3 linked regions of the Phragmitibacter flavus genome follow. The main gene of each other region encodes a partner of the protein of the gene in region 3 in a complex. Links are inferred from orthologs where the notes say so. Each region holds a gene or a part of one and is shown on either strand. Other genes may lie near its edges.

Region 1 (2,972 bases), on a different replicon or contig from region 3:
ACGGCTGGATGATGCGCGGGTTGGTGGTGATTGCAGCAGTTCTGGTGGCACCGTTGACGGAGGAATTGATTTTTCGGGGGTTTCTTTACGGGGTGACGAAGCGGTTCACGGAGCGCTGGTTTGCGGTGTTGCTGACGGCGTTGTTGTTTGCGACGGTGCACAATCATGTGGGCAGTTTGCTGCCGCTGTTTTTGTTGGGAGTGGGGTTTGCGGTGGCTTATGAAGCGACGGGAAGTTTGCTGGTGCCGATCTTCATGCACATGATTTTTAACGGGTTCAATGTGGTGCGAATGATCATGATGGGAGGGGAATGAGGGGCTTTGGATTTATGATATATGATTTATGATTTGAAATTGAGGTATGACGAGTGAGACGGTGATGGAAATTGGTGAGGATGCGTTGATAGGGCGCGTGACGGACGGTTTGTGGACAGGTGACGGAGTGGTGATCGGGCCGGGGGATGATTGCGCGGTGGTGAAGGCGTCAGGGAGTGATTGGTGGAACTTGTTGAAGACCGACGCGGTGGTGGAGGGGGTGCATTTTTTGCAGGAGACGGATTCCGAAAAAGTGGGCTGGAAGGCGATGGCGCGGGTGGTGAGTGATATTGGAGCGATGGGAGGGGCACCGTTGTTTGCGTTGGTGACTCTGATGGTGCCGAAGACTTGCGAGGTGGCTTATGTCGAGGGGCTTTATGCGGGGTTGAAGCGATGCGCGGAGCGTTTTGGCGTGAGTGTGGTGGGTGGCGAGACGACGAGTGGTCCGGTAGTGATGATTTCGGTGGCGCTGACCGGACGGGTGAGGCCGCGATTTTGTGTGCGCCGGGATGGAGCGAAGGCGGGGGATGCCATTTATGTGACGGGTCGGCTGGGGGGATCGATTCGCGGTCATCATTTGACTTTTGAGCCGAGAGCGGAGCAGGGTCGGTGGCTGGCGGAGAACTTCAAACCGCATGCGATGATGGATTTGAGCGATGGGCTGGCGAAAGATTTGCCGAGGATGGGACGGGTATCGGGCGGATTGGGATGTGTGCTTGACGAAGAGCGGTTGCCGGTGAACGAAGGGTGTTCGGTGGACGAAGCATTGAATGACGGGGAGGACTACGAGCTGCTGCTTGCAGTGTCGCCGCGTAGGCAGATGCGGCTTGAGGAGGCCTGGCGGGAACGGTTTCCGGAATTGGAGCTGACTTGTATCGGCAAGTTTTTTAAGGGGACAGACAAGATGCCGCTTGAGAAATCATCGGGAGGTTGGGATCATTTCAGCTCATGATTTTTCGTTCGGTTGAAGAGACGGTTGCGTGGGGCGAGTCGCTGGCGGGTTCGCTGGTGGCGGGGGAGGTGGTGGCGCTGGTGGGAAATTTGGGGGCGGGGAAAACGCATGCCGTGAAGGGGATCGTGGCGGGGATGGGATCAAAGGCGCAGGTGAGCAGTCCGACTTTTACCTTGGTGCATGAGTATGATGACGGGCGGCTGCCGGTGTTCCATTTTGATTTTTATCGTCTGGATCAGCCAGGCGAGGTGATCGGCATTGGTTGGGACGATTATCTGGATGCCGGCGGCGTGGTGGTGGTGGAGTGGGCGGACCGGTTTGCGGATTTGCTGCCGGAGGGGACAAAGTGGTTTGAGTTTTCGATCCGTGAAGATGGCAGTCGCGAAGTGGTGGTCGGCACAAGGAAAGAGGGATGACGCCGGAGTGTTAATGGGGTATGGCAGGGGGACTTTTTATGGGAATGGGATCTTGTGTTTTAGCGATGGATACTTCCACGGCGCGTGGCGAAGTGGCGGTGGTGCGCGGTGGTGAGACGCTGCTGGTGGCAGGTTTTGAATCGGAGCGATCGCACAACGCGCAGATGTTTTCGCCGTTGAGAGAAGCGTTGGAGGCGGCAGGCGATGATCTGGGGTTGATCGTGGTGGGAACGGGACCCGGCTCTTACACGGGGGTGCGAATTGGCATTGCGGCAGCGCAGGGATTGGCCTGGTCGCGCGGGGTGCCGGTGGTGGGGATTTCCAGTTTGCTGGCCCCGGTGTCGGGCTCGGACAAGGCAAGTTTTGTGATGTGCGGCGATGCGCGGCGGGGTCTCTTTTACTGGGCGAGGGTGGTGGATGGAGCGATGGTGGGCGAAATTGAGTCGGTGCCGGAGGCTGAGTTTCGGGCGAAGCGGGCTGAGTTGAGCGAGGTGCCTTGGTTCAGTTTTGAAAGCAAGGTGCCCGGCGGTCTTGAGGGGGTAGAGTTGGCGAGACCGTCAGCTTTGTCGTTGGCGAGGCTGGGGCGGAAGTTGGGTGAGGGGGAGAAGGGGAGGTTGACGGCGCAGGTGCTGGAGCCTGTGTATTTAAGTGCGCCTTTTGTGACGGCGAAGAAAGTGTCTTAGCGCCGTCGGAGGTTACTGCGACCTGCGAACACAAAAAAGGCACGGCGGATATCCACCGTGCCTTCAAAATATCCATGGATGGACGACTAGGCCCAGAGAGGACTTGGATATTCGCCGTTGTCGGTGAGCTGTTTGATGCTCTCGACCACCACGTTTTTGTCTTCGGGATAGGTAATACCAAACCATGAACTGGTGGTTTCAAGCACTTCGACTTCGGCTTGACCGGATTGGATCAGTGCGTCGACCACTTTGGGAATGTAGCTCTCGGATTTGGGGTCTTCACCGTGTTGCTTGAGGAAGTCTTCAAAGGCGATATGAAGCTGGGGGAAAAGGTCGGTGGTAAAACCCCAGAAGTTCATGCTGACGAGTTCGTCGCCGGAAAGTTCGACCGGATTTTGCGGATCTTCCTGGTTGCTCGCACCGGTGGGGGTTTTGAAGATTTTGGTCATTTCAGTGACCGTGGTGAGTTTGCCGTCTTTGCTGGTGCAGACGCCACGGGACACGCTGCCGTGTTCGGAAAGGGTTTTTCTCAGCTGAAAGCCAACCATGGAGTATTGCGTCTTGCCGTCCTTGGGATGGAGCGTGCCGAGATTGGCGGCGAGTTTCG
Region 2 (2,837 bases), on a different replicon or contig from region 3:
TTTTGGCGTGAGTGTGGTGGGTGGCGAGACGACGAGTGGTCCGGTAGTGATGATTTCGGTGGCGCTGACCGGACGGGTGAGGCCGCGATTTTGTGTGCGCCGGGATGGAGCGAAGGCGGGGGATGCCATTTATGTGACGGGTCGGCTGGGGGGATCGATTCGCGGTCATCATTTGACTTTTGAGCCGAGAGCGGAGCAGGGTCGGTGGCTGGCGGAGAACTTCAAACCGCATGCGATGATGGATTTGAGCGATGGGCTGGCGAAAGATTTGCCGAGGATGGGACGGGTATCGGGCGGATTGGGATGTGTGCTTGACGAAGAGCGGTTGCCGGTGAACGAAGGGTGTTCGGTGGACGAAGCATTGAATGACGGGGAGGACTACGAGCTGCTGCTTGCAGTGTCGCCGCGTAGGCAGATGCGGCTTGAGGAGGCCTGGCGGGAACGGTTTCCGGAATTGGAGCTGACTTGTATCGGCAAGTTTTTTAAGGGGACAGACAAGATGCCGCTTGAGAAATCATCGGGAGGTTGGGATCATTTCAGCTCATGATTTTTCGTTCGGTTGAAGAGACGGTTGCGTGGGGCGAGTCGCTGGCGGGTTCGCTGGTGGCGGGGGAGGTGGTGGCGCTGGTGGGAAATTTGGGGGCGGGGAAAACGCATGCCGTGAAGGGGATCGTGGCGGGGATGGGATCAAAGGCGCAGGTGAGCAGTCCGACTTTTACCTTGGTGCATGAGTATGATGACGGGCGGCTGCCGGTGTTCCATTTTGATTTTTATCGTCTGGATCAGCCAGGCGAGGTGATCGGCATTGGTTGGGACGATTATCTGGATGCCGGCGGCGTGGTGGTGGTGGAGTGGGCGGACCGGTTTGCGGATTTGCTGCCGGAGGGGACAAAGTGGTTTGAGTTTTCGATCCGTGAAGATGGCAGTCGCGAAGTGGTGGTCGGCACAAGGAAAGAGGGATGACGCCGGAGTGTTAATGGGGTATGGCAGGGGGACTTTTTATGGGAATGGGATCTTGTGTTTTAGCGATGGATACTTCCACGGCGCGTGGCGAAGTGGCGGTGGTGCGCGGTGGTGAGACGCTGCTGGTGGCAGGTTTTGAATCGGAGCGATCGCACAACGCGCAGATGTTTTCGCCGTTGAGAGAAGCGTTGGAGGCGGCAGGCGATGATCTGGGGTTGATCGTGGTGGGAACGGGACCCGGCTCTTACACGGGGGTGCGAATTGGCATTGCGGCAGCGCAGGGATTGGCCTGGTCGCGCGGGGTGCCGGTGGTGGGGATTTCCAGTTTGCTGGCCCCGGTGTCGGGCTCGGACAAGGCAAGTTTTGTGATGTGCGGCGATGCGCGGCGGGGTCTCTTTTACTGGGCGAGGGTGGTGGATGGAGCGATGGTGGGCGAAATTGAGTCGGTGCCGGAGGCTGAGTTTCGGGCGAAGCGGGCTGAGTTGAGCGAGGTGCCTTGGTTCAGTTTTGAAAGCAAGGTGCCCGGCGGTCTTGAGGGGGTAGAGTTGGCGAGACCGTCAGCTTTGTCGTTGGCGAGGCTGGGGCGGAAGTTGGGTGAGGGGGAGAAGGGGAGGTTGACGGCGCAGGTGCTGGAGCCTGTGTATTTAAGTGCGCCTTTTGTGACGGCGAAGAAAGTGTCTTAGCGCCGTCGGAGGTTACTGCGACCTGCGAACACAAAAAAGGCACGGCGGATATCCACCGTGCCTTCAAAATATCCATGGATGGACGACTAGGCCCAGAGAGGACTTGGATATTCGCCGTTGTCGGTGAGCTGTTTGATGCTCTCGACCACCACGTTTTTGTCTTCGGGATAGGTAATACCAAACCATGAACTGGTGGTTTCAAGCACTTCGACTTCGGCTTGACCGGATTGGATCAGTGCGTCGACCACTTTGGGAATGTAGCTCTCGGATTTGGGGTCTTCACCGTGTTGCTTGAGGAAGTCTTCAAAGGCGATATGAAGCTGGGGGAAAAGGTCGGTGGTAAAACCCCAGAAGTTCATGCTGACGAGTTCGTCGCCGGAAAGTTCGACCGGATTTTGCGGATCTTCCTGGTTGCTCGCACCGGTGGGGGTTTTGAAGATTTTGGTCATTTCAGTGACCGTGGTGAGTTTGCCGTCTTTGCTGGTGCAGACGCCACGGGACACGCTGCCGTGTTCGGAAAGGGTTTTTCTCAGCTGAAAGCCAACCATGGAGTATTGCGTCTTGCCGTCCTTGGGATGGAGCGTGCCGAGATTGGCGGCGAGTTTCGCAAAGGCGTCGCGACCGTAAAAATCGTCGGCGTTGATCATGGCAAAAGGGCCGTCGATTTTTGATTCGGCGGCGAGCACGGCCTGGGTGGTTCCCCAAGGTTTGACGCGGCCTTCGGGGACGGTGAAGCCAGCAGGAAGGTCGTCGAGGCTTTGGAAGGCGTATTCGACCGTGACTTTTTGGTCGAATTTGCTGCCGACTTTGCTCTTGAATTCTTCTTCGAAGTCACGCCGGATCACAAACACGACTTTTTTGAAACCACCGCGCAGGGCGTCGAACACAGAATAGTCCAGCACGGTTTCGCCGTGGGGTCCCATGGGATCAAGTTGTTTGAGGCCGCCGTATCGGCTGCCCATTCCGGCTGCGAGGATGAGTAGGGTTGGTTCGCTCATGAAGAGATGCTTTTCGTTACTTTTACTGATTCGGGATGGTGGACGGTAGACGGCCTGTTGCAAGGGGCAAATGGCTTTGCCGACAGATTGATTTCGGATGGGAAGTGAATTCAGGCCTTGTGTGAATGGGCTTTGTGCTTTTGGTCAGAGGGATGAAATCCATTTCGGAATGTCGGCTTTATGGGATTGTGGA
Region 3 (3,127 bases):
GCGCACCGGATCGATCCACGACTGGGTGCCATACGCCCCGCCGTGTCCAAAGCTGCCCTTGCTCAGCATCGCAGTCACTCCCTGCGGCTCATTGACGATATGAAACCCCAACCCCATGTGCATCCCCGGGGTAAAACTCACCTTCATGTCGCCCAGTTGATTCGTTGTCATCAACTCCAACGTCTCCGTCTTCACATACATTTTCCCATCCAAAGCACCACCGTTGAGCAACATCTGATAAAGCTTTGCCAGGTCACCCGCCGTTGAAAACAATCCTCCCGCCGGTGCCGGCATGCGATCCCGATCCGTCGGTTTGCGATCATTCAAAAAGCGGATCGTCGTCGGCTTCAACTCCCCACTCTTCTCATCCCTCAAATAAGAAACCGCCAGCCGCGCCGCCTGTGCCTCATCCAACCAAAATGTCGTGTCCTTCATCTCCAGCGGCCCAAACAAGCGCTCCTGCATAAAGTCCTCAAACGCCATGCCGCTCGTGACCTCCACCAATCGACCCAGCGTATTGATGCCCGGATTGTTGTAGCTCCACTTGCTGCCCGGCTCAAACTGCAACGGCTTCGCTGCATACACCTTTACCGCCTCGGCAAGCGTTGGCTTCGGATCGATGTTGCCCACCAACCCGCTCGTGTGTGTCAACAAATCCTTCACCGTGATCGCCCGTCCACCAGCCTGACCTTTGAACTCCGGCAGGTATTTTTCCACCCGATCATCCAACGACAGCTTGCCTTCCTCCACCATCATCATCACCGCCAGCGCCGTCATGGGTTTCGTCATCGAAGCAATCCAAAACAACGCGTCCGGTTCCATCACTCTCCCCGTCGACAGATCCGCCTTGCCCATCGCGTCCATCGCCAACGCTCCATCTTTGCCCACCACCAGCGTCACCGCGCCCGAAATCGTGCCATCGTTCACATAAGGCTGCATCGCTTGGCGAATGACGTCATTCCCTTTCACAGGCACCTCACCAAACATCAAAACCGGCATCACAGCCGAGACCAGCAAAGGCAAAAAAACAAAGCGCGAAATCATGCGCCATCTTGTCCGTCCCAACCGTTGGCTGTCAATCTTCCGTTCAAGAAACCAGTGGCAAATTTGGACTCACATCCGTCTCCAATGCCGACCGCAATCCCGCCCTCCAGCGATGCACCGCCGCGAATCCAATCATCGCCGCATTGTCCGTGCTGTAACGTGGTTGCGTCAGCTTGATCTCCACACTTTGCTGCCCACCGCGCTCCACCAATCGCTCGCGCAACCTCCGATTGCAACTCACCCCGCCACTCACGCTGATCAACAAAACCCCACACAACTTCGCCGCCCGCAGCGCCTTCTCCACCAACACCTCGATCACCGCCTCCTGGAACGAGGCACACACATCCTTCAAGGTCTGCGCATCCTTTAAATCAATCTTCGGCAAATGATAAAGCACCGCTGTTTTTAAACCGCTAAAACTAAACTCCAGGTTCCCCGCCTCCATCATGCTGCGCGGAAATTCAAATGCCTTCTTATCCCCCCCAACCGCCAGCTTGTCGATCTCTGGTCCCCCAGGATACGGCAAACCCAGCATCTTGCCCACCTTGTCAAAAGCCTCCCCGGCCGCATCATCTCGCGTGCGCCCCAACAGCTGATAATCGCCCACCGCTTTTACGTGCAGCAACATCGTGTGCCCCCCGCTCACGATCAACGCCACATGAGGCGGAATCGCCATGCCCAAGTCTTCATCACTCCCGCCATAGCCCATGAACGGCGACAACAGATGCCCCTCAAGATGATTGATCGCCAAGTAGGGCTTGTCCTCTGCCAACGCCAGCGCCTTCGCCATCGTGCTGCCGATCAACAACGAACTCACCAAGCCTGGACCACTCGTCGCCGCAAACGCCGACACCTCCCCCAGCTTGACCCCTGCCGATTCCAGCGCCTGTTCGCACAATTCACGCATGTGCATGATGTGATTCCGCGATGCCAGCTCCGGCACCACTCCGCCATAAACCCGGTGCGCCTCAATTTGCGTCACCACCTCACTGCTCAACACCCGCCCGTTCAGATCCACGACCGAAGCCGCCGTTTCATCACAAGACGTCTCCAACGCCAATAAACATTCCTTCATCATTTCTATCTCGCCCCACCTCAAGGTTGTTTTTTCGACTCTTCAACCGGCGCTTTGACCTCTTCTTTTGGCGGATTTTTGAACTGATCGTAAATCATCAACCCCTTCAACACATCGGCTGCACGCTCCAGTTGTTGATCCCCCAACTTCGCCAAGTCCAATGCCCGCGCCTCCCCCTCCGAACTGTCCGTCCTCCAACGCATCACCTTCACCTCCTCATCATGCGTCAGCGAACACACGATGTTCGGAACCACGCCGTTCTCATGAATCGTGCGATGACTCGGCGTGTAATACTTCGCCGTGGTCACCCGCATCGCCGCCCCATTCGGCATCGGCAACACCGTCTGCACCGAACCTTTTCCAAAACTCGTCGTGCCCACAATGATCGCCCGTTTCAAATCTTGCAAAGCCCCGGCCACCAGTTCCGAGCCACTCGCGCTGCCATGATTGATCAACACCGACACCGGATATTGACGCGCCTTTTTCCCTTCCCGTGATGGTGTCCGATACGGCGGCGGATTCTGCGAAGCCACCCGACCCTCCGTCGTCACCACCACCGTGTTGTCCGGCAAAAACTCTCCGCAAACCGCCACCGCCGAATCGATCAACCCGCCCGGATTGTTGCGCAGATCCAGCACAAAAGCCTGCATCCCCTGTTTCTCCAACTCATCCAGCGCCTTCGACAAATCAATCGCCGTGTTTTGTGTAAACTCGGTGATCCGCGCATACCCAATCTTCCACGTCCCGGCCATCCGCTCATGCAACAACATCGCATCCTGCACCGTGCTGTGCTGCATCGCCACCCGCACCAGATTGAAGTCCAAAAACTGCTTCGTGCCGGGACGCCTAACCGTCAGCCGCACCGCCTCGCCCGACTTCCCCTTCAAATGCTGCACCGCCTCCATCGTGCTCATGCTTTCCACCAACACATCACCAATACGGATAATCTCATCATTGGGCATCACCCCCGCCTTCGCCGCCGGACCATCCTCCTGCACTGTCACCACC

The links.
Region 1: the proteins of tsaD (region 3) and tsaE are in contact, whole or in part, in a crystal structure (PDB 6N9A), measured with the Thermotoga maritima proteins. The link is inferred for Phragmitibacter flavus from one-to-one orthologs. Residues at the interface, in WP_004082750.1 of Thermotoga maritima: Cys10, Asp11, Arg49, His50, Leu82, Gly84, Gly135, Gly136, Glu154, Thr155, Leu156, Asp157, Asp158, Ser159, Glu162, Asp165, Lys166, Arg169, Leu170, Tyr175, Lys213, Thr214, Leu217, Tyr218, Gln221, Arg222, Asn324; in WP_004082108.1 of Thermotoga maritima: Leu37, Gly38, Lys46, Lys57, Val59, Lys60, Ser61, Thr63, Phe64, Thr65, Leu66, Met67, Val69, Pro71, Tyr82, Arg83, Leu84, Asp86, Asp88, Phe89, Asp93, Ile128, Asp130, Glu131, Arg134.
Region 2: the proteins of tsaD (region 3) and tsaB are in contact, whole or in part, in a solved structure (PDB 4WQ4), measured with the Escherichia coli proteins. The link is inferred for Phragmitibacter flavus from one-to-one orthologs.

Annotation. Positions count from the first base shown.
Region 1 is NZ_VAUV01000003.1:115,085-118,056, reverse strand. It holds tsaE (tRNA (adenosine(37)-N6)-threonylcarbamoyltransferase complex ATPase subunit type 1 TsaE), read left to right. Parts: upstream 1-1,262; coding sequence 1,263-1,682; downstream 1,683-2,972. Other genes in the region: FEM03_RS04095 (nucleotidyltransferase family protein), read right to left, coding at 2,452-2,972; tsaB (tRNA (adenosine(37)-N6)-threonylcarbamoyltransferase complex dimerization subunit type 1 TsaB), read left to right, coding at 1,748-2,365; FEM03_RS04110 (thiamine-phosphate kinase), read left to right, coding at 361-1,266; FEM03_RS25515 (CPBP family intramembrane glutamic endopeptidase), read left to right, coding at 1-314. UniProt on the Escherichia coli protein: Required for the formation of a threonylcarbamoyl group on adenosine at position 37 (t(6)A37) in tRNAs that read codons beginning with adenine.
Region 2 is NZ_VAUV01000003.1:114,501-117,337, reverse strand. It holds tsaB (tRNA (adenosine(37)-N6)-threonylcarbamoyltransferase complex dimerization subunit type 1 TsaB), read left to right. Parts: upstream 1-1,028; coding sequence 1,029-1,646; downstream 1,647-2,837. Other genes in the region: thiE (thiamine phosphate synthase), read left to right, coding at 2,797-2,837; FEM03_RS04095 (nucleotidyltransferase family protein), read right to left, coding at 1,733-2,644; tsaE (tRNA (adenosine(37)-N6)-threonylcarbamoyltransferase complex ATPase subunit type 1 TsaE), read left to right, coding at 544-963; FEM03_RS04110 (thiamine-phosphate kinase), read left to right, coding at 1-547. UniProt on the Escherichia coli protein: Required for the formation of a threonylcarbamoyl group on adenosine at position 37 (t(6)A37) in tRNAs that read codons beginning with adenine.
Region 3 is NZ_VAUV01000011.1:219,599-222,725, forward strand. Bases 106-2,975 are described here. They hold tsaD (tRNA (adenosine(37)-N6)-threonylcarbamoyltransferase complex transferase subunit TsaD), read right to left. Parts: upstream 2,123-2,975; coding sequence 1,088-2,122; downstream 106-1,087. Other genes in these bases: FEM03_RS16195 (serine hydrolase domain-containing protein), read right to left, coding at 106-1,044; FEM03_RS16205 (S41 family peptidase), read right to left, coding at 2,140-2,975. Outside these bases: more of FEM03_RS16195, read right to left, coding at 1-105; more of FEM03_RS16205, read right to left, coding at 2,976-3,127.